DNA from 3 places in the Pantoea phytostimulans genome. Region 3 is predicted to be linked to each of the others. Evidence: predicted binding sites of a transcription regulator. Region 3 holds the regulator's gene; each other region holds the start of a gene.
The links. Region 3 encodes CRP, which controls carbon source genes, mostly activating them, when cyclic AMP is high. Its sites were predicted from a motif close to ATGTGANNNNNNTCACAT; they were not measured.
Positions count from the first base shown of each region.

Region 1 (7,808 bases), 800 kb from region 3:
CCAGCTGCACTTCTGGCAGCCCCAGCCGGGTTTTATCATCCAGTGAACAGATGCGCGCATCGCAGGCCAACGCCAGTTCAAGACCGCCGCCCAGGCACGCGCCATGAATCGCCGCCACCACAGGAAAAGGCAGCGCCGCGATGGATGCCATCACTTCCTGGCCTTGTCGCGCCAGCGCTTCGGCTTCCTGCGCCGTCTGGCAGCGATCAATCATGCTAATGTCTGCACCCGCAATAAAGTTGTCTGACTTACCCGAGATCAGCACCAAGCCTGCCAATTGTTTATTGCGGCGTGCCTCACCAATAATGGCCGCTATCTGCGCAGCGAATTCTGCCTTTAGGGTATTCATCTTTTCGCCAGGCACATCGATAGTGATAATGCCAACGTGGTCGAGGCGCATCTGCAAATGAAAAGCGTTCTGTTCCATTATTCGACCTCCAAAACCATAGCCGCCCCTAATCCGCCCGCAGCACAGGCGGTCACTAAGCCTAAGCCGCCACCGCGTCGCCGCAGTTCCTGCAAGGTTTGGGTGATCATGCGTGCGCCGGTGGCAGCGAAAGGATGCCCATACGCGATAGACCCCCCGAGCACGTTGAAATGTTCTTCATTGACCTCGCCTAAGGCGTGAGGACGATTAAGTACGTCACGGGCGAAACGCTCATCGCGGAACATCTGCAAATTACTTAAGGTTTGTGCGGCAAAGGCTTCGTGCATATCTATCAGGGTCAAATCATTCAGAGTAATACCGGCGCGATCCAGCGCCAGCGGTGAAGCATAAGCTGGGCCGAGTAACATATCTTGCCAGACATCAATGGCAGTAAACGCGTAGCTGCGCAGATAGCCCAGCGGTTTAAGCGAGAGCTCACGCGCACGCCCTTCTCGCATCAAAACCACCGCAGCAGCGCCATCGGTAAGCGGCGTACTGTTGGCCGCAGTCACTGTGCCATGCTGACGATCAAAGACGGGACGCAAACGTGCATAATCTTCTGCTTTGGCATCCATCCGCACCGTGTTGTCTTGATCAATCGGCGCTTTCCACGGCGGCACAAAAGCGGCCATCACTTCTTGATTCAGCACGCCTGATTGCCAGGCTTTTGCAGCGCGCTGATGCGATCTCAGTGCTAGCGCATCTTGTGCTTCACGCGTAATGCCATGGCTTTTTGCCATTTGCTCTGCTGTGTCACCCATGCGTAGCCCAGTTGAAAATTCCGCTACCGCAGGCGGTACTGGCAGTAAATCACGCGGACGCAAGCGACGCAGAATCTGCAATTTTTGCGAGAAGCTGCGCGCTTTGTTCATATCCACCAGCGCCCGCGCCAGGGTTTTACTCACGCCAATTGGCAACACTGACGAGGAATCTGCGCCGCCAGCAATGCCCGCCGAAATCGTGCCCGCCAGCAAACTTTCCGTAACGTTAGCGACTGCCTGAAAACTGGTCGCGCAAGCACGGCTGACACTGTAAGCATCGGTATGAACACTTAAGCCGCTGCTAAGAACGATTTCACGGGCGATGTTAGGCGCCTCCGGCATTTGTACCACTTGGCCAAACACCAGTTGCTCAATCACTTCAACCGGCAATTCGCTACGCGCCATCAGTTCGCTTATCAGCATGCGGCCTAATTCTACAGCGGGAATGCCATGAAAGCCGCTGGCCTGGCGTAAGAAAGGCGTGCGTAATCCGTGGGTTATGGCGATGCGCTCACCATCACGCGTCAGCAATGACTGCGCTTTACTCATTGTTTTCACCTGTGAATCGGGACCGAGGCATCATTGCCAAAAGAGGTCTGACCTGCTCATCAGTGTTAACCACAAGCGGTTCTGCCGCCAATACGGAAAGGATAAATTTGCGAAGGGAAACACGAAAATGAAAAACGCCGCACAGGTTGCGGCGTTGGAGAGGATTAGCGCAAACCGAGTTGAAAAATCATGGTTTCGGCCTGGCAGGAGAAAGTAAAATCAATATCAAGTTTTATGCCGCCTGCTTCTTCTGTGAAACGGGCATTAATGTCACAAGGTTCTGATTCAATTTGACGTGCTTTATCGCTGAGATATTGTAATTTTTTGTCAGCATCAGCTCGTTGCGAAAACCATTCTGACCAAGTTGCGGTGCAATCACTGTTATCCATGACGGTGCCGACATCGACACAACAGCAGGCTGCGGTTTCGGTTGCGCTACATTTTTTAATGGCATCAGTCATCGTTTTCTCCTGACGATTAATTCGTCGAGTTGCGTGATTTTACGCCCAAAATTTTACGCCTTCGGTATACTTTGCGCCATGACAGTCTCGCTAAGTGACGAATATCACAATAAAATTTGATCCAAAACAAATTTGAGAGATTATGCTGCGTCTGTTATTTCTGGTTTTGTTAAGTAGATCGAAATTCCATCGATCAATTTGGAAATATTTCAAAAACAATATTGCAACATACACACAGGTCAGACCTATACTTGCCGCACTGGTCTGATAAGTGCGTTTTATGTCAGACCCTGGAATCCGCCGACCCTTGTTACGCGAATTTACAGCGTTAAATAATAATTCACATGAGGTTGTGGTCATGAACCATAAAAACCTGTTTGCAAAGTCAGCCGTGGCGGCTGCAGTAGCACTCGTCTCTTCACACGTTTACGCAGCTGGATTTCAATTAAATGAGTTTTCTTCTATTGGTTTAGGACGCGCATATTCTGGCGAAGGCGCAATGGGTGATACCGCCGCATCAGCCAGCCGTAATCCGGCCACTATGGCACTTATGGATCGCCCCGCTTTTTCAATTGGCGCAGTCTATATAGCACCTGATGTAAACATCAGCGGTACCAGTCAAAGCGGACGCAGCCTGGATGCGAATAATATTGCCCCTAATCAATGGGTGCCGAATATTCATTACGTACAACCCATTAACGATCAATGGTGGATTGGCGCATCCGCAACCTCCAATTATGGATTGGCGACCGAATTCAATGACGGTTACACCGCAGGCGCTTACGGCGGTAAAACGGACTTGTTGACCGGCAATTTCAATCTCAGTACAGCGTATCGTTTAAATGAACACTTCAGCTTCGGTGTGGGTTTTGATGCGGTTTATGCCAAAGCGAAAATTGAACGCTATGCCGGTGAATCTGGCCCGGCGCTGGGCGTGCCGGCAAATACGCAAATTGCTCATCTGAAAGGTGATGAATGGGGTTACGGCTGGAATGCCGGTATTTTGTATGAAGTGGATCAAAATAACCGCTTCGGCTTTACCTACCGTTCAGAAGTTAAAATCGACTTTGATGGCGATTACAAAAGTGACTTGCCAACCTACGTCAACGCTGTGAATCAGGCGCGTAATTTAGGTCTGCCTTACGCAACAGGCGGCTCTACGATTCCGGGTGCGTTAACCTTGAATTTGCCTGAAATGTGGGAGCTTTCGGGCTGGCATAAAGTGGCGCCACAGTGGGCGGTGCATTACAGCCTGGCGTATACCAGCTGGAGTCAATTCCAGGAGTTGAAAGCCACTGGCTCTAACGGTCAAACCCTCTTTTATAAAGATGAGAGCTTCCGCGATGCCTACCGCCTGGCTTTAGGTACAACCTATACCTACGATGAGAACTGGACGTTCCGTACCGGTATCGCCTTTGATGACAGCCCGGTTCCGGCTGATAAGCGTTCTATCTCCATCCCCGATCAAGATCGCCTGTGGCTGAGCGCGGGTACTTCTTACGCGTTTAATGAAGATGCCTCGGTTGACGTCGGTATTTCCTACATGCACGGCCAACACGTCACGGTTAAAGAAGGGCCATATACCTTTAATTCTTCAGGTAAAGCCTGGCTGTATGGTGCGAACTTTAACTATAAGTTCTGATACCTTTATTCATCCAAAAGAAGCGATCAAAAAAGGCGACTCAATGAAGTCGCCTTTTTGTTTAATACCGTTTACGGTCAATTCATCGCGTGCGAATAAACCTATTGCGAATCAATGTCACCTAAATCGTCTTGAATCGCTGCTGCATTTGGGTTCTCTTGCGGTTTCAGCTTGCCACCGTTTGCCAGGAAATCGTGGCGCTGGAAATAAGCGTTACGAATAAAGGCATAAGGATCGTTTTGCTGCTTGAGAATCGCATCGGAATCCAGCAACTGCGCGCGCGTCTCAATACCTTCCAGCGTCCACTTACCGATCGACATTGGCCAGGTTAGCCAACCCAGCAGCGGATAAAGCGTATCAACATAGTCACCACCATCCTGACGGATAGTGAAGCTGCCGTAAGCGGGTAACTCAACATACGGGCCATAACCTACGCCGTAACGACCCAATGTCGTCCCGAAACGGTGAGGCTCTTCACGCGCCAACGCCGGGTTCGCCTTGCCCGCTACGTCAATGAATCCACCCAAACCTAACACGCTGTTCAGAAAGAAGCGGGTAAAGTGAATGCCTGCATCGCGCGGTTCGCCGACCAAAATGGCGTTGACCATGCTAGCCGGTTCTTCCAGGTTACCGAGGAAATTACTTAATCCAGTACGCGCAGGCACCGGCACATAATCACGCCAGGCAACCGCAACAGGGCGTAAGACGTAAGGATCCAGCACGTTGTAATTAAAGTTAAACATCGTGCGGTTAAAGCCTTCAAACGGATCGCTGCGCTGCGCAGGCTCATCGTTGTTATCCGGCTTTGAACTGGCACAACCCACCAGAAGTACACTGGCCAAAACCAAACTGGTCAGGCGGTAAACCATTTTTATCTCCCTGTGCGGATGAAAAATGTATCGCTTCAGGGCTGCTGCTGATTAATCTCCACAGCCATGTTCTGATGACCGTCCCAAGGTGTTTTCTCGCTCAGACCAAACCAATCACCTGACTGCGGATTGGCACTGCCATCGCGGGAAATACGCACTCGAACTTGCACCTGATGCTGCGCCGAAAGCAGGCGATCTGGCATCATAGCGTTGCTGTCATCCAGCGTCAGCGATAACGGGAAGTGGCTTAGCGGCATACGCTTAACGGCCACAGGCACCGGTGAAACACCGTCAGAAACAGAAATATACATGACTCCGCCCTGCGGTAACATTTTTTCTGCCTGCGGAGAGAGAGTAACTGTCAGTGCCAGTTGGATATTTTGCTGTCCTGCGTCCGTTTTTGCTTGTTCAATGCTGCGTTCGATCATGGTACGACGATGATCGTCAGCCGGTATCAATTTCAGCATAGTTTGCCAGGCACCAATCGCCTGAACATATTGCTGCTGCTCAAACGCATTAAACGCCAGCAGGCTTAACGTACGCACATTACTGTGATCGTCTTTAAGCAGATCGCGCAGAATTAAACCCGCCTGACGGTTATCCTGTGGATCGCTGGAGCGGGTTAATACCTCAGCATAGTCTTGTTTCAAATCGATATTATTAGGCGCGAGCTGTAAAGCATGCTCAAAAGCCTGGCTGGCGGTGGTGGCATTATTCAGCACCATGCCGAGACGGCCCAGCATGGCCCAATCATTCATATTATTAGGTTCAGATTGCAACGCACTGCGCAGCCCTAGCTGCAGTTGCGCCAGCTCCTCCATGCTAAGCGGCTGAGCTTGCGGATCCATGACGCGTGCGCGCAGTGCGGGATACGCTTGCTTTACCTGCATCCATCCACTTGTCTGCGCCAGCCCACCCGTTTTCAGATAAGTGCCCAGCGACACGGCAATCAGCACTATCACGCCCGGTAAAAGTACCCAGCGGCTGCTGCTATGAGCCTGTGCGGCATCGTTATCTGGAATATCGGTCAACAGCGTTTGTTGCAGCTCGCGCTCCATTACTGGCCGTTCGGCCACTACACCTTGGGCTTCATCCTGCGCCAACTCATCCAGTCGCTGCTGGTAAAAATCTTTGTTCAGCTGATTGCGTTCGCCATCACTGGCCAGACGTTGTCGCCAACCGGCACCGATAAACAGCGCGCACGCCGCCAGCAATAACAGTAAAAGGGTGATCCAAAATGCACTCATTGCGGCTTCCTGTCTGACTTCAAAATCGCGTCAAGACGCTGCTGTTCGCTTTCGTCCAGTTCGCTTTCGCTGCGCGAATTGCGCTGGCGACTGCGCAGAATAATCATTAATCCGCCCAGCACCACAAACAGTGCGGGCCCCACCCACAGAATAAGGGTTGAAGGCGTGACCGGCGGCTCATAGGTCACAAAGTTACCGTAACGCGCCACCATGTAATCAATAATCTGCTGACGGCTTTGTCCCTGCTTCATCAGCTCATACACCTTCAAACGCATGTCGGCAGCAATCATCGCGTTTGAATCGCCAATGCTGTTGTTCTGACATTTTGGGCAGCGTAGCGAGGCGGTTAAATCACGGTATTGCTCTTCCTGCGCCACAGAATCAAATTTGTAGGTATCAATAGCCGCCCACAAGCTGATGCTAAATAACATTCCGCAGATCAGTAATACGAGACGTTTCATACTCCCGCCTCCTTGCTGTATTTGATCCACAGCGGCTTCACTTCTTGCAGCCAGACGCGATCGTTCATATCACCCGCGTGGCGATAGCGAATGATCCCTTTGCCGTCAATAAGAAAGGTTTCAGGCGCGCCATACACCCCAAGATCGAGACCGAGCATACCGTTGCCATCATACAAACTCAGCGCGTAGGGATTGCCCAACGTGTTGAGCCAGGTTACCGCTTTGTTGCGATCATCTTTGTAGTTCAGGCCAACAACGCGAATGCCCTGCTCCGCCAGCGTATTCAAATATTGATGCTCAGCGCGACAGGTTGGGCACCATGTTGCCCAGACGTTGAGCAGAATCGGCTTGCCATCCGTTAGCACGCGCTGGTCATACATCTTGCCTGGCTGGTCGAGCGCTTCGAGTTTGAACAGCGGCACCGGCTTGCCAATCAAAGCTGATTCCAGCCGAGTAGGATCGTCGCCCTCTGCGTTTTTCGACAACTGCCACAACAGCGCAGCCGCCAGCAGCAGAAATAATACTAAGGGAATAAACAGGATTTTCTTGTTCATGCCAGCTCCTCGCGTTTGGCTTTTTTACGCGAGCGATAGCGCGGATCAAACAAGCAGAACAGGCCGCCCACCGCCATAAACACGCCGCCGTACCAAATCCAACGCACGAAGGGTTTGTAATAGATGCGCAGCGCCCAGGAACCGTCATCTAACTGTTCGCCTAACGCGGCATAAAGATCGCGACTCATGCCGCCGTCAATGCCGGCTTCAGTCATCATGTTACGTGAAGCGGTGTAAAAACGTTTTTCTGCCTGCAGCATCGCTTCCGGCTTGCCATTGCGCGTAACCTCGATGGTTCCGACGCCGCCGCTGTAGTTTGGCCCTTCAAGATTCTGTACGCCACGGAAGATAAAGTGATAACTGTGGATGTCCACGCTGTCGCCAGCATTCATACGCACGTCGCGCTCGACGCTGTATTGGGTGCTAAAGGCAATGCCGATGACCGTGACGCCTACGCCTAAATGGCCCAGCACCATGCCCCAATGACTGCGCGTTAGATGGCGCAACCCAGCAAAGAAGCGGTGACGATGCGTAGCACGTTCATGCAGTTCCATCAGCGTCAGAACAATAATCCATACTGACATCAGCAGACCCACAACAGTCATCGCTTCAATACGATCTTGTAATAACCACGGCATGAAGATTGAAAAAGCCAGCGTCACGATCAGCGCCAGTGCCAGACGCTTCACCAGTTTCTGTGGCTCATCACGACGCCAGCGCACCAGCGGCCCAATGCCCAGCATCAGCGCTAAAGGTGCCATCAAGCAAGTGAACATTGTGTTGAAGAAGGGTTCACCGATTGAGATGCTACCAAGGCCAAGCTGCTTGTGAACCAGC
Region 1 covers NZ_CP173698.1:1,902,628-1,910,435, forward strand. Annotated here, with positions in the region: gene fadJ (fatty acid oxidation complex subunit alpha FadJ) at 1-427, opposite strand, end outside; gene fadI (acetyl-CoA C-acyltransferase FadI) at 427-1,737, opposite strand; gene ACF2G4_RS08795 (YfcZ/YiiS family protein) at 1,902-2,198, opposite strand; gene fadL (long-chain fatty acid transporter FadL) at 2,557-3,840, shown strand; gene mlaA (phospholipid-binding lipoprotein MlaA) at 3,942-4,709, opposite strand; gene ccmI (c-type cytochrome biogenesis protein CcmI) at 4,745-5,956, opposite strand; gene ACF2G4_RS08815 (cytochrome c-type biogenesis protein) at 5,953-6,417, opposite strand; gene ACF2G4_RS08820 (DsbE family thiol:disulfide interchange protein) at 6,414-6,971, opposite strand; gene ACF2G4_RS08825 (heme lyase CcmF/NrfE family subunit) at 6,968-7,808, opposite strand, start outside.
Region 1: the regulator CRP is predicted to act here: its motif matches at 2,291-2,308, upstream of ACF2G4_RS08795 (YfcZ/YiiS family protein).

Region 2 (7,808 bases), 710 kb from region 3:
GCACTAATGGCAGCGGTATTTGAAAAGGGAGAATGCGAGCAGCAACGCCAGAAAGCGAGACCACCAGCGTCATAATGAGAATAGTAAAAAAGATTTCCATGCTTTCCTTAAGCGCCTTAAAGTCTCTCAAGCAATGTCGTAAGCGCTAAAGTGTAAAACAAACCCAAGGTTGCTGGGATTACTACACGTGCGACAAGGGGTAAAAAAAGAGAATAATCTCGGACGCGCCCCTGCGCGCCCACTTCTACAGTCAGATCGCCCAGCCACCAGCGTAAAAAGCCACCAAGGCTACCGCAATCACCACGGTTCCTGTATTCAATTTACGCCATTCGCCAGCAAAAATGCGTCCGACTACCAGCGCAGCAAAACCGAGCATGATGCCGGTGACGATGTTGCAGGTCAGCACAATAATGACTGCCGTCAGCAGGCCAGACATCGCATCGACAAAATCAGTAAAGTCGATTTTGGCGACGTTACTCAGCATCAGCAGGCCAACGTACATCAGCGCAGGCGCTGTGGCATACGCCGGGACTAAGTATGCCAGCGGCGACATAAACAGAATCACCATGAACAGCAAACCTACCACAATTGCCGTCAGACCGGTTTTACCGCCTGCAGCCGTGCCCGCCGCAGACTCAATATAAACCGCCGCTGGCGATGCGCCGACTAAGCCAGCAAACAGACTGCTGACCGAGTCGGTGGTTAAAGCGCGACCGCCGTTGATGATCTGCCCGTCTTTATCGAGCAGATTCGCCTGGCCAGCCACTGCGCGGATGGTGCCGGTGGCATCAAATACCGCTGTCATCACCAACGCTAACACGCTAGGTAACACGACTGGCTGCAAGGCGCCCATGATATCGAGGCTAAACACCAGCGATTGACCGTTGGCATCAGCCAGGCTCGGCAGCGCAAACAAACCTTGATAACTTACCGCGGGATCGAAAATGAGCCCTAATACCGAAATGGCAATAATGGTCAGCAAAATGCCGCCCGGCACCTTACGCTTTTCAAGACCAATAATCGCACCCAATCCCAACAGTGACATCATGACCGGGAAAGAGTTGAAATGACCCAGCGCTACCGGCAAACCCGGAGCCGGGTTTTTTACCACTAAACCTACGCCATCCGCCGCGATCAGCAGCAAAAACAGCCCGATGCCGACGCCGGTACCGTGCGCAACGCCCATCGGGAGATTGCGCAAAATCCATGAACGGATACCGGTCACGGAAATCAGCGTAAACAATACGCCCATCAGGAATACCGCACCGAGCGCGACCGGCACGCTGATTTGCTGCCCCAGCACCAGACTAAAGGCGGTAAAGGCGGTTAACGAAATGGCGCAGCCAATCGCCATCGGCAGGTTAGCCCACAAGCCCATAATGATGGAGCCAAAGCTGGCAACCAGACAGGTCGCGACGAACACAGCGGTTGGCGAGAAGCCCGCTTTGCCCAGCATACCTGGCACGACAATCACCGAATAAACCATGGCTAAAAACGTGGTTAGCCCCGCCAGAATTTCCTGGCGAACGCTGCTGCCACGAACAGAAATTGAGAACCAGGCGTCCAGTTTTCCACTGGCCGGTCGTGATTCGTTTGACATAATTGAGCCTCAAAGAGTTTTTGTTGTGTAGATCGCTCTGCGACCGCCGCCCTGAAATCCCTGGGTAAGTTGTTTGCGCCAAACAGCGTCAAACAGAAGGCAAACGTTTACCTTGCCGCAGATAAGTGACCCTTCAAAGATGGGCAAATAAAAAGGCAAACGATTATCCGGCGTTTGCTGGCACATTTTCAACTGCTTGATGGTCATTAATCAGGATAAAGATTTCACTGGATCGCGTATGACGTAGACTTGCTCTGTTGCGTAACACGCGTTTCGCTTTGAAGTTGCAGGATTTTATGAAGAGGATAAGAGGTTGCGCAACGGCAAGCATTACGCAACAAAAAAAGGATTCAGCCTTGCAGGTTAATGTCGCCGCCCTGCTGAATGGCGCGTTGCCAGGCGGCGCGCTGTTTCACCGTTTCCAGCCACTTTTGCGTCGCGGGCATCTGCTGCAAACCGGCACGCTGATTCAGTGCCAAAAGCGGGAAACTCATTTGAATATCCGCGATGCTGAAACGCTTGCCTGCAAACCACGGATGCGCGACGAGATGGTTTTCAATCATTTGCATGTGCGGCTTCAGCTGTTTATCAAGAAAGGCTTTTTGTACGCCTTTACCAAACATGCCGCCAATCGGCCGCAATAGCCAAGGCACCGGCGCTTGCCCGAGTCGAGCAAAAATCAATTTCATTACCAGCAATGGCATCAATGAACCTTCGGCATAGTGCAGCCAGTAACGAGATTGCAGCGCCTCTTCCTCATCAGTGAGTTTCAGTCGATATTCGGCATCATATTTATTTTCGAGATATTCGAGGATGGCACCCGATTCGGCAACCACGCGATTTTCGTCAGTAATGATTGGCGATTTACCCAAAGGGTGAATTTTTTTCAGCGCCTCAGGCGCAAGCATGGTGGATTCGCGCTGATAGCGTTTGATCTGATAAGGCATTTCCAGCTCTTCGAGCAGCCATAACACGCGATGCGAGCGCGAATGCTCAAGATGGTGAACGGTGATCATCGTGATTCCCTGTTAGGTGATTATCAGCCAAGTATAGACATCACTCCCGCCCTGACAGTTTGTCATCCTGCTCGGGATCAAGCAGTACCGCCCCCGAACCTTGCTCTCCCAACCGATCGCCTGGATTGCGTAGTGGGCAGTCACGCATCGAAAGACAACCGCAGCCGATGCAACCATCCAGATCGTTGCGTAAGCGGGTCAATGTTTCGATACGTTTATCCAGTTCCTCACGCCAGTGTTGCGTCAGTGCATCCCATTCGTGGGTCGACATACGTTTATTAGCAGGGATATGTTCGAGACTGTCGCTCACCGTCGCCAGAGGAATACCAATGCGCTGGGCAATCTTGATTATCGCCACACGTCGCAGCACGTCTCGGCTATAACGGCGCTGGTTGCCGCCGTTGCGTGTGCTGAAGATAAGCCCTTTGTTTTCATAAAAATGCAGCGCAGAAACAGCAACGCCGCTGCGTCGTGCGACTTCGCCCGGCGTCAAAACCGGTTTTGGGTAGTTGCGATCTTTTTTCATTTGGACCTTTACCTCAAGTTAACTTGAGGAATTATACTCGCTTCCCATCAGAACAACGAATTCCTATACCGCATTGAATTATCACCAGAAGGATGAGGCTATGATGCAAGAAGAGATCATTCACTCCCTGACACACTGGATTGACCAAAATCTGGACAAGAGTTTGTCTATTGATGAAGTCGCAGCAAAATCAGGTTATTCGAAATGGCATCTGCAGCGTATGTTCCGTACCGTGACGAAACAAACGCTGGGTGGATATATTCGTGAACGTCGCCTGACCTTAGCGGCTGAAGCGTTGAGCCTGACGCAACGTCCCGTATTTGATATCGCGATGCAATATGGCTACGACTCACAGCAAACTTTTTCACGCGTATTCCGTCGTCAGTTTTCACAAACGCCAACCGCTTATCGCCACACCATGCGTCGTCAGGCCATTCAGCGCCCTCGCCTGCTGAGCTTTGATTGCAGCGAAAGCATGGCCAGCTTTACCCAACGAACCACGGGCGAATGCTGTCCCGTTAGCTAAATTTGATTTCGCCTTCAGTGCGCCCCAAGCGGGCGCGCCTTCTTAATTGTTTTTCCTCACCTTTTCTTCCCCGCCACTTTCTGCTCAAACTTCAATCAAATTTTTTGTACCATACCAGTTGCAAATTTTGTTCAAAATATAAAATCGAGTGATATAATGTGAGCCAAGTCACATTATGACCTTGGGTTGACGACGGAAAAGCACGACCTGACACGCTTTTTCGCCGCCGGTGATGTCCGCAGATTGTCAGGAATAATCACTGATCTATTGAGGTTGAGCCGATGGCTACGTTAACCACCAGTCTTATCGTTATGCGTTGGGAATTACTTAGCGCCGTTATGATGTTTTTTGCCAGCACCTTGAAAACCAAACTTCGTCAGGATAGCCATCACGTTATGGCATTCATGTGTGGCGGCATCGGTTTGGGCATGACCTGCTGGTTTGTCACCGGTTTAATGGGCATTACACTCACTATGGAGAGTGTGCACAATTTCATGTCCATCTCTAAGGATGTGTTTATCCAGGTGATGAGCCAAGCGCCTGCTGAATGGCCAATGCCTTAAAATTTTCCAATAAAAAACCCCGCTAAGCGGGGTTTTTTATATTGCTGTGTATTCTTAAATTTTCTTCAACATGGCAGGGATATTAACATCCTGCACTGTGACGCCCGGTCTCTGCGTTCCGCGACGATCTTGAATCCACATGTCTCCCATCATTTGATTGAGTCCACGATCTAACCCTGTCACCAAACCTGCGCCTGGTGTAAACGTCAATTCACCAAAATAAATACGCTCTTCATGGATATACCAGTCAACACGCACATAGTCGAAATCACTGGCCAGCTTTTTGCTCATATCGAGCGCATGTTGCAGTGACGGCATGATGTTAGTGACATCCAGCCCGGTATCACGGATCTTGTGAAACGCCTCATTAAGGTTATTCACATAGAAATTCATGGATAACAGCGGCTGACAACGGTTGTAGATGACTTGCAGCACATATTCAAACTTGCCATCACGCTTGTTGAACATATGAAACTTGTAATCAATCGGCGCACTTTTTCCATCACCGATGTATTGCTCCACCAAAATACGGGGCTTGATGTAGCGATAATGGATTTCACGCGCTTCATTAGCAAAATCCGTTTTCAGCCAGCGATAGCAATCATGGATGATTTGCTGCTTACGCAACGCGTCCGGTTCTTCCAACAGAATTTCTACCATGTTAGACGCGTGGTTCGGTTTAATCACCGTTCCTTTCCAACAAGGCAAACTATTCAGCGTGGTCGGATCGGTGGTTTCGTGTACCAACGGGATCAGGTATTCGTTGCCAATCTTCTCGGCAATGAATTCGCGCACGCTAAACTTATCTGACAAGCGACCATAATTTTGGTAATCGCCGTAGATAAATTTGCGGTACAGCACCTTTTCGTTAAACACTTTAGGCTGACGAAGATTGGGCAGTTTTCTGAACTTATGGAAGTAGTAGATGCGATCCTGATAGGACCAAGGCATCTTCTTGATGAAATACTGCACACTTCTTCTGAGTTCTTCTTTCAACTTGAGCATATCGGACCTCATTTGTAGGTTTTGTAATTGAGTGAGGAAACTTGAATCTTTTGAATGACGCCGTTTTTGAAGAAGTAATTCATTACGGTAAGGGACAACAGTTCTGAAAGGAAAACGCTCCACGCGGCCCCCATGACGCCGTAGTCCTGGATTAGCCACCAGGAAAGCGGCACACTGATGACCATCAAACAAATGATTTTCCTCAGCAAATAGTTAAACCCACCTTCTTTTACCATGTAGCGATACGCTACAGTCCCCATTGCCGAAAAGCTGGTTGCAATCGACAGCAACGTAATGAGGCTTCCTGATTGTGTGTATTCTTTACCGTATAAAGCGATGATGATCTGCTCACCGAACAACGCAATGATCAGCAACATCAACAATGAAACACCCACGACATACCCGTGTAGCCGTGCAGCTAATTTTATCGCTGCATCGCCGCGCTCCCTGAAGATCTCGCTAAAGCAGGAAGTAATCAGCGCGACGGGGATAAAAATCCACGAAGCGGCAATTGTGTTGGCGGCAGCGAACAAGCCAAGATCACGTGCTGAAACAATCCCTGCCAGAAACATCTGCGCCGTTCTAACCTGCACAGAAATAAAGATGCTGGAGATGGCTAACGGCAAGCCGGCGTACATTAAGTAACGCAAATAAGCAGCGCGCTTTTCACGCGGCGGCATGAGATCCTGGTGTTCGCGATAAAAGTTGTAGCGTTTGATGAAATACGGCACCAACGTCACCGCCACAATAGAAAGCGTGAGCCACAGTGGATTCAGACGCTGCCAGGCAATGATGAAACTGATAGTAAAACTCAGCACCATGCCAATGGCGTTAGCGATGGTATTTAACCGTGAGGCAAGCCGCGCATTGTTATAAACGCTGAACGTGTCTTGAGTGACAAAAACCGATGCCACGAATGAGGCCAGTGCAAATGCCAGGAAATTTTCCTGCATGTTGTACCAGACCCAAATCAGCACAGGTATTGAGGTGAGCAACAATAAAACCATTCGCATGGTGCGCGCGATCGTCATCAGGCGTAAGCCTTTTGACGCATTTTTACTCACACGTTTAAAAAGAATGGTTTCGGTGCCAAATATTGCAATGGTTTGCACCATGGCAAATAAAGAGGTTGAGAAGGCCATTTGACCAAACACCGTTGGGCCAAACGATTTAGCCACGTAAGAAGTCACAAATATGACGCCAAACACAGAGATGAGCTTCTCAGACATCATCCAGGCGGCATTAGACATTACGCTCAATTTCATCGACTCTTCCTTAATATTACTGACCTACAACCTCTTCGGTACAACATCCCTGTAACGAATTAATAAGCGCTCAGTGGGCCTGGCGAAAATTAAAGGCTTCAAACCAAACTGGTCCGAAAAAATGAGAATCAAAGTACGATTCAGAGAATGAATTCAGGATTATTCTTATTATATTTGGCGCGAATAACTTGAGATGGAAACGATTTCAAGCTGAAATGAGCGCAGTTTTGTAGAGTCATAACCTGCGTATTAATCAAGGCGGTTATGCTAAATATCCAATGTACGTAGAATTTTTTCGTATTTAGGATGTGAAGAATCTATATCAAAAACCCTTCTCCAGGAAGGCGTCCTAACCCGATCAGAATAAAATAAGATTTATCCCATGATGATATTTATTCTAAATATCTTAATTTAACCTTCGCAATTCAATTCGAGCACTTTAATACTGCATTAATAGAAAAATTACAGTGCCAGGATTTATTAAAGTCATTCTCATCCATTAATCGATAAGAAAGGTAAGCGCATTTATGAGAAAGTCACGATATAGCGAAGATCAAATCACAAATGCCATTAAAGCTTCTGAATCAGGTGTAAAAGTCAGGGAGATTTGTGAGGAGCTTGGCATCTCCGAAGCAACCTTTTATAGCTGGAAGAAGAAGTTTTCTGGGCTATCTTCGGAAGAAGGTAGAAAAATCAAAGAGCTGGAAGAGAAATTGCAAAATCTTTCCCGCGAACTGCAAACGCTGAATTCAGATAAGGAGATGCTCCAGAGCGTATTGAAGAACTTCTTTACGACCAATGAAAAACGTCAAGCAGTCAACTTCTTACAAGATACCTTTGACATCGGGACGCGCCGTAGCTGCCGCTTACTGGATATTAGCCGCAGTGTTTATCATTACCCGTCAGGGACTGAAAACCGTTAATTCCAATGCTACCGCTTTTCCTGGACTTAAAGCTGAGATTTGTTCTTACCAGAAGAGATGAAGATCATTTAACAGGACATTTGTAGCTACTCTTTCCGCACCATTGATTCCTAATGAATGGATTTGCGGCTAAGCTTCTTTTTTTGCGGTAAAATTGATTCGCAACAGCAAAAAGTCTCGCTTTCTACGCTACTTCCCCCTAGCCCAGTCTCATTTCGGTGAGATTGGTGCTTCTTAATTATTAGGTTAATCCTGCTAACCAACGGAACTGAATACAGACAATTCTGTTAAGCCAGTTTAAACAAGTTTAATAAAATCGATTCTTATCTCTCAGTTTAGAGTGGATCTAAGCCTTTTTCTATTGAATAAATTTCAACCATCACT
Region 2 covers NZ_CP173698.1:3,416,139-3,423,946, reverse strand. Annotated here, with positions in the region: gene ACF2G4_RS16010 (Na+/H+ antiporter) at 1-100, opposite strand, end outside; gene ACF2G4_RS16005 (NCS2 family permease) at 251-1,600, opposite strand; gene ACF2G4_RS16000 (glutathione S-transferase) at 1,951-2,616, opposite strand; gene soxR (redox-sensitive transcriptional activator SoxR) at 2,657-3,142, opposite strand; gene soxS (superoxide response transcriptional regulator SoxS) at 3,243-3,668, shown strand; gene ACF2G4_RS15985 (YjcB family protein) at 3,950-4,231, shown strand; gene ACF2G4_RS15980 (ATP-grasp fold amidoligase family protein) at 4,286-5,236, opposite strand; gene ACF2G4_RS15975 (polysaccharide biosynthesis C-terminal domain-containing protein) at 5,245-6,501, opposite strand; gene ACF2G4_RS15970 (transposase) at 7,029-7,424, shown strand.
Region 2: the regulator CRP is predicted to act here: its motif matches at 3,825-3,842, upstream of ACF2G4_RS15985 (YjcB family protein).

Region 3 (7,808 bases):
GAAAATCTGATTGAAACCTTTGTCCTGCGAGAAGGTACCGACTACGGCGAGCATGAGCGCAGTCTGGAAGACAAAGTTGCTGATGTACGCCGCCAGCTTGAGCGTGGCGATGTTGTGCTGGTGTGGTCTGAACTGCATGAAACGGTAAATATCATGCCGCGCAATGAATTTCGCAGCTAATGCGCTAACGAGAAATTCATGCTAACAATGCTCTTCGCCCGACCTCACAGGGAGTTTTTTTATGTCTGCTCGGCATCCAATTATCGCGGTGACCGGCTCCAGCGGAGCCGGAACCACCACCACCAGCCTCGCCTTTCGTAAGATTTTTCAGCAGCTGGATCTGCACGCGGCAGAGCTTGAAGGCGACAGTTTTCACCGCTTTACCCGCCCGGAAATGGACATGGCGATCCGCAAAGCGCGCGATCTTGGACGTCATGTCAGCTATTTCGGTCCCGAAGCCAATGACTTCGGCCTGCTAGAACACTCTTTTATCGAATACGGTAAAAGTGGTCAGGGTGAGTCGCGCAAATATCTGCATACCTATGATGAAGCGGTGCCGTGGAATCAAGTGCCCGGCACGTTTACACCCTGGCAGCCGCTGCCGTCGAATACGGATATTTTATTTTACGAAGGCCTGCACGGCGGCGTTATGACAGCGCAACACAATGTGGCTGAAAACGTCGATTTACTGGTTGGCGTAGTGCCGATTGTGAATCTGGAATGGATTCAGAAGCTGGTGCGTGATACCAGCGAGCGCGGGCATTCACGTGAAGCGGTGATGGATTCAGTGGTGCGTTCAATGGAGGATTACATCAATTTCATTACCCCACAGTTTTCCCGCACGCATATTAACTTCCAGCGCGTTCCTACCGTAGACACGTCAAACCCGTTTGCCGCACGCACCATTCCGTCGCTGGATGAGAGCTTTGTGGTGATCCATTTTCAGGCGTTGGAAGATATCGATTTTCCTTATCTGCTGGCGATGCTACAGGGATCGTTCATTTCGCACATTAATACGCTGGTGGTGCCGGGCGGCAAGATGGGATTAGCGATGGAGTTGATTATGGGGCCATTGGTAAAACGATTAATGGAAGGTAAGCGGATTGAATAAATATCTACCCTAAATAATTCGAATCGCAGGAAGATGGCAACGAATGAATCCTGATGAGCTGATTAAAGTAGATGTTACCGGTGAATGCGGGCAGTCAACGCACCAGCAATTTGAAAAATGATGGATAGAGAGGCCGAGAGTCGGCCTCCAGCAATTACCGTTCTTTCACTTCATAGCTGTGGGTCATTTCTACCCCTTTACCCAACATGATCGCGACTGAGCAATACTTCTCAGCCGAAAGATCGACAGCACGTGCAACCGCTTTGTCAGCCAGCGCTTTGCCGCTGACAATAAAGTGCAAATTAATATGCGTAAAAATACGCGGCGCTTCTTCGCGACGTTCGGACGTCAGCTTCACCTCGCAATCCACTACATCATTGCGGCCTTTCTGCAAAATGGTGACCACATCAATCGCGCTGCAACCGCCCGCTGCCATCAACACCATTTCCATTGGGCTAGGGGCTTTATCGCCGGCGTTGCCGTCCATCAAAACCTGATGACCAGAAGAGGATTCACCAAGAAACGTTAGACCTTCAACCCATTTCACTCTTGCCTGCATGATTTAGCTCCCAGAATATGCTGATTTGCCGCCAGAGTACGCTTTCACCTGGTAAACAGCAATCCAGAGAAATCCGCACTTTGCTGAAGCGAGACAACACAAGACAGTCGGCAAAAGCTGTGCTACAAACAGAGCTGAAAATATTTTTCGTCACTCGATGACGGAGCCGGGAAGAATTAAGCGCACTGCGCCAAATGCAGCCCGAATAATTTCCAAAATGGAAAATGCTTTACGCTTTCATCGCCTGACAGGGAAACTGTCCCCTGTATTTTGGGCACGATTACAACAGAGGATAATAGCGAATGGTTCTCGGCAAACCGCAAACAGACCCTACACTCGAATGGTTCCTGTCCCATTGCCATATTCACAAATATCCATCCAAAAGTACGCTGATTCACCAAGGTGAAAAAGCTGAAACGCTTTACTACATCGTGAAAGGTTCCGTTGCGGTTCTGATCAAAGATGAAGAAGGCAAAGAGATGATTCTCTCCTATCTGAATCAAGGCGATTTTATCGGCGAGCTTGGCCTGTTTGAAGAAGGTCAGGAACGCAGCGCTTGGGTACGTGCGAAAACCGCGTGCGAAGTGGCGGAAATTTCTTACAAGAAATTCCGTCAGTTGATTCAGGTAAACCCGGATATTTTGATGCGACTGTCGTCGCAGATGGCGCGTCGCTTACAGGTAACGTCAGAAAAAGTGGGTAACCTCGCTTTCCTCGACGTGACTGGACGCATTGCACAAACACTGCTTAATCTGGCCAAACAGCCAGACGCCATGACGCATCCCGACGGCATGCAAATTAAAATTACTCGTCAGGAAATTGGCCAAATTGTTGGTTGTTCACGTGAAACCGTGGGCCGTATTTTGAAGATGCTGGAGGATCAGAACCTGATCTCAGCACACGGCAAAACCATCGTCGTTTACGGCACCCGCTAATTCCTGTCACTCCCGGCGTGATGGCAACATCACGCCGTTATTATTTGCGCTGAGCTGATGTGGCGTCGAATCATTTATCATCCTGAGATCAATTATGCCCTGCGGCAAACGCTGGTCCTTTGCGTGCCCGTTGCGCTCGGCTGGCTGTTTGGCGATCTGCAAAAAGGTCTGCTGTTCTCATTGGTTCCCGCTTGCTGCAATATTGCTGGCCTTGATACGCCCCACAAGCGCTTCTTCAAACGCCTGATCGTTGGCGGCGGCCTGTTTGCACTTGGCAGCTTTCTTATTCAGTGGCTCACGCTGAAAGGCATTCCCCTGCCCGCGATTCTGTTTGTCGTGCCGCTTTTGCTGGGTGTAACGGGTGAGATCAGTCCACTTCACGGGCGTTTACTGCCCGGCGCGCTGATCGCCTCTATCTTCACCTTAAGCCTGATGGGGCACATGCCTGTCTGGGTTCCGCCGCTGCTCTACATTGGCGGTACGCTGTGGTATGGCCTGTTTAACTGGTTCTGGTTTTGGTTGTGGAAAGAGCAACCAATGCGTGAAAGCCTGAGTCTGGTCTATCGCGAGCTGGCAAATTATTGCGACGCGAAATACACCTTGCTGACACAACTCACCGATCCTGAAAAGGCGCTGCCACCTCTGCTGGCGCGTCAGCAAAAAGCAGTGGATTTGATTAATATCTGCTATCAGCAGATGCATATGCTGTCTGCCAACGGTGATGAAACCCATAAACGCCTGAAGCGGGCTTTTCAAGTTGCGTTGGATTTACAGGAGCATATTTCGGTCAGTCTGCATCAGCCGGAAGAAGTGCAAAAGCTGGTTGAGCAAAGCCATGCCGAAGCGGTGATCCGCTGGAACGCTAAAACCATTTCTGCACGGCTGCGCGTCTTAGCTGACAATATCCTTTATCACCAGCTTCCCGATCGTTTCTCAATGGATAAGCAGCTGGGCGCACTGGAAAAAATTACGCGCCAGCATCCCGATAACCCGGTCGGCAATTTTTGTCTTTACCATTTCAACCGCATCGCCCGCGTGTTACGTACGCAAAAGCCGCTCTATCAACGTGACTTAATGGCCGATCGCCAACGTCGCCTCCCGCTTCTGTCTGCGTTGCGTAGCTACCTAAGATTCAGATCCGCCGCACTGCGCACCGCCGGACGGTTTTCTGTGATGCTAATGTTTGGCAGCGCGTTGGCGATGTTTTTCAATATCCCCAAACCCTACTGGATTTTGATGACCATTATGTTCGTCAGCCAGAACAGTTACAGCGCCACGCGGGTTCGTATTCAGCACCGTGCGCTGGGTACTTTTGCTGGATTGGTGATTGCGGCCGCCACGCTGCGCTTCGCCGTCCCGGAATCGCTGGTGCTGTTGATCATGCTGGCCATTACTTTTATCAGTTATGTCTTCACTCGCCAGTTTTATGGTTGGGCAACGATTGGTTTTACCGTCACAGCGGTTTATTCGTTGCAGTTGCTGTCACTGAATGGCGCGCAATTTCTGCTGCCGCGCCTGATGGATACCATAATGGGCTGCCTGATCGCCTTTGGCGGTATGGTGTGGCTGTGGCCACAATGGCAGAGCGGTTTATTGCGTCAAAATGCGCATGATGCGCTGGAAACTTACCAGGATGCGCTGCGCATGTTGCTGGGGCCTGAACAATCGGCTGAAAAACTGGCTTATCAGCGGGTGCTGGTTAATCAGGCACATAACGCCTTGTTCAACTCGCTCAATCAGGCGATGCAGGAGCCGGGTTTTAATTCGCAATATTTAAAAGATATGCGCATGTGGGTGACACACAGTCAGTTCATCGTTGAACACATTAACGCCATGACCATTCTGGCGCGTGAACATACCATGTTGCCCCCTTCACTGGCGGAGAGCTATTTGCAGTCGTGTGAAATTGCCTTGCAGCGTTGTCAGCAGCGGCTGGAGTATGACGGGAACAGTTCTCAGACCAACGTGTTGGAAGCCGCAGAGAACATCAACGAAGGCCCGATTACGGTGTTAGAGCAGCATGTTAAACGCATTCAGGCCCATCTGAGCGTGATGCATACCATCTCGTCTTTGGCCTGGAGCCAGCGCCCGCAACACGGTCGCTGGCTGGTGAGGCATTTGCGGAAAAGCTAATTCACGGAGAAAAGGCGTTACGCGTTAAGCACCTTTTCTACCGCTTTGGCGAAACGCATCATGCCTTCTTCAATATCGGCGGGCTCGATCACCAGCGATGGCGCAAAACGAATCACGTCGGTGCCAGCCACCAAAATCATTAAACCTTCTGTTGCGGCAGCATTCAGGATGTCTCGCGCTTTGCCTGCGTGCTGCGGTTTCAGCGCCGCGCCAATCAGCAAACCTTTACCGCGAATATCTGAGAACAGATCGTGCTTCGCATCAATAGCCTTCAGCGCTTCAACATATTGCTGACGACGCGTTTCAACCCCGTCCAGGACTTCCGGTGTGTTGATGATGTCCAACGCAGTTTCGGCAATGGCGCACGCCAGCGGATTACCGCCGTAAGTGGTGCCATGCACGCCCGGCGCCATGGTCGACGCGATTTCATTGGTGGTCAGCATCGCGCTTACCGGAAAACCGCCGCCCAACGCTTTGGCCGAGGTCAGAATATCTGGCGTCACGCCATAATGTTCATAGGCAAATAGCTTGCCGCTGCGACCCATACCGCTTTGTACTTCATCCAACACCAGCAGCGCCTGATGTTGATCGCACAATGCGCGTAGGCCTTGCATAAATTCCGGCGTGGCGGGCATCACGCCGCCCTCACCCTGGATCGGCTCAACCACGATGGCACAGGTGTGATCGTCAATCACCGCTTTGACAGCGTCCAGATCGTTGAAAGGCACATGCACAATATCCGCCGGTTTTGGACCAAAGCCATCGGAATACTTCGGCTGCCCGCCAACCGATACGGTAAACAGCGTGCGGCCATGAAAAGCATTGTGGAAAGCGATGATTTTGCTTTTGAAAGGACTATGACGCTTATAGGCATAATAACGCGCCAGCTTGAAGGCGGCTTCGTTAGCTTCTGCGCCAGAGTTGGCGAAAAAAACGCGGTCAGCAAAGGTGGCGTTGATTAACTTGCTGGCAAGACGCAGCGCCGGTTCGTTAGTAAAAACATTGCTGGTATGCCACAGCGTTTCACCCTGGCTTTTCAGCGTTTCTACCAGCGCCGGATGGCAGTGGCCCAACGCAGTCACCGCGATGCCGCCTGAAAAGTCGATATACTCTTTGCCTTGCTGGTCCCATACGCGACTGCCTTTGCCTTTCACCGGCACAAACTGCGCTGGTGCATAAACAGGCAAAATAACGTTATCGAACGTTTCCCGCGTTACCGCAATTTTTTCCGCTGCCATTGACGACCTCATTTGATTGTTTGTTGAGCCAATGTGAAATAATAATCACAAAATATGCATAAAAAATCATTCAAAGGCAAACAGTGTTTTACTGATCAAGGAAATTGCGCAGCAGTTGATGCCCTTGTTCGCTAAGAATGCTTTCTGGATGGAACTGTACGCCTTCCAGCGCCAGGGTTTTGTGGCGGAACCCCATAATTTCATCGGGTTGCCCGTCGCGCAGGCTCCAGGCGGTAATCTCAAATTCGTCTGGCAACGTATCACGCTGGACGATCAAAGAGTGATAACGCGTTACGGTAAGGGGATTATTCAGATGGCGGAACACGCCGCAGCTGGTGTGTTGAATGGCAGAGGTTTTCCCGTGCATCACCTGACGCGCGCGCACCACTTTGGCTCCATATGCTTGCGCGATAGCCTGATGACCCAGACAGACGCCCAGTATCGGTATACGTCCGGCAAAATGGCGAATCGCCGCCAGCGAAATCCCCGATTCATCCGGTGTACAAGGGCCGGGCGAAATCACCAGATGCGTCAAAGGCAGCGCCTCTATCTCTTCCAGCGTGATGGCGTCATTGCGCACCACGCTGACTTCTGCGCCGAGTTCGCAAAAGTATTGGTAGAGATTCCAGGTGAAAGAGTCGTAGTTGTCGATGAGCAGCAGCATGACCAATCCTGAGTGGTTAAAAGCGCCGCCATTCTACAGCTGTTACGCTATCTCACTCACCACTTTCGTAAAGACCTTCTCAAGCGGCTTGAGGTCGCCGGAAGCACCCGCCTGATTTGCAGCGTTCCATGCTTCAGACTCGATTTTTTCCCACTCCAGCAAATAACCTGCATGCAGCGCTAACTGTTCGAAGAAGATGCGTTGCGCGCGGCCATTTCCCTCACGGAAAGGATGCAGCACGTTGATCTCGCAATAATAATGCGCCATACGCTGCACAAACGCTTCTGGGGAAAGATCGGCTAAACCCTTCTCCTCCTCCAATGCGCTCATGAGGGTATTCCCCTCTTTTTCGATATATTCGAAATGGCAAAATGGCGTATCGCCGCGCCAGATATCGATAGTACGTAGCTCGCCTGCCCAGCTGTAAACATCCTGGAAAAGGGTGCGGTGAATATGACAAAGATAGGGCAAACCCAGCGTATAGGTGCTGAGCTCTAACGTAGCAAGCCGCGCTGCGCTGAAGCTTAACTCCGCTTTGCGTAGCTGAGCGGCATCGTGAATATCAAGGCGATTTTTCAGCACATCATCGTTATGCCACAGATAAGGATCGCGGGCGGCAGCAATATTATTGGCCATATTGCCTCCTCAACGATTCCAGTCGCGCCTGAGCATCTTCACCTTTCAAAGCCAGCTCATTTAACGTGAAGCCTTCAAGCCGACAGCTCGCCTGATAGCTGGCAGCACGCCGCTGTTGCCAGAGCGCAGATTTTTGTTTGTCTGTGAGTTTATGTGCCATGTCGCCTCCTGCTGGGATTTGCCCTAAGTATAAGAGCAAAATTTTCCTTTGCCGGAGGCGGATAGGGTTCGCCATCGGGAGATGGCGATATAAGTGCGTTAAGGCAGGACTTTCGCGGAAATGATAACTACCGGTTTTGACGGTACATTCTGGTATGGGCCTACATCTTTCGTTGGCACCTGAGAAATTTTATCGGCCACTTCAATGCCTTTCACAATTTTACCAAATACCGCATAACCAAAATCACGCTGGCCGTGATCGAGGAAGGCGTTATCTGCCACGTTCAGGAAGAACTGGCTGGTGGCGCTGTCTTTATCAGCCGTACGCGCCATTGAAATAGTGCCACGCAGGTTACGCAAGCCATTGTCCGCT
Region 3 covers NZ_CP173698.1:2,706,563-2,714,370, forward strand. Annotated here, with positions in the region: gene ACF2G4_RS12710 (YheU family protein) at 1-180, shown strand, start outside; gene ACF2G4_RS12715 (phosphoribulokinase) at 242-1,111, shown strand; gene ACF2G4_RS12720 (OsmC family protein) at 1,266-1,670, opposite strand; gene crp (cAMP-activated global transcriptional regulator CRP) at 1,973-2,605, shown strand; gene ACF2G4_RS12730 (YccS/YhfK family putative transporter) at 2,663-4,738, shown strand; gene ACF2G4_RS12735 (aspartate aminotransferase family protein) at 4,756-5,976, opposite strand; gene ACF2G4_RS12740 (aminodeoxychorismate synthase component II) at 6,065-6,640, opposite strand; gene ACF2G4_RS12745 (putative adenosine monophosphate-protein transferase Fic) at 6,683-7,276, opposite strand; gene ACF2G4_RS12750 (YhfG family protein) at 7,266-7,436, opposite strand; gene ppiA (peptidylprolyl isomerase A) at 7,535-7,808, opposite strand, start outside.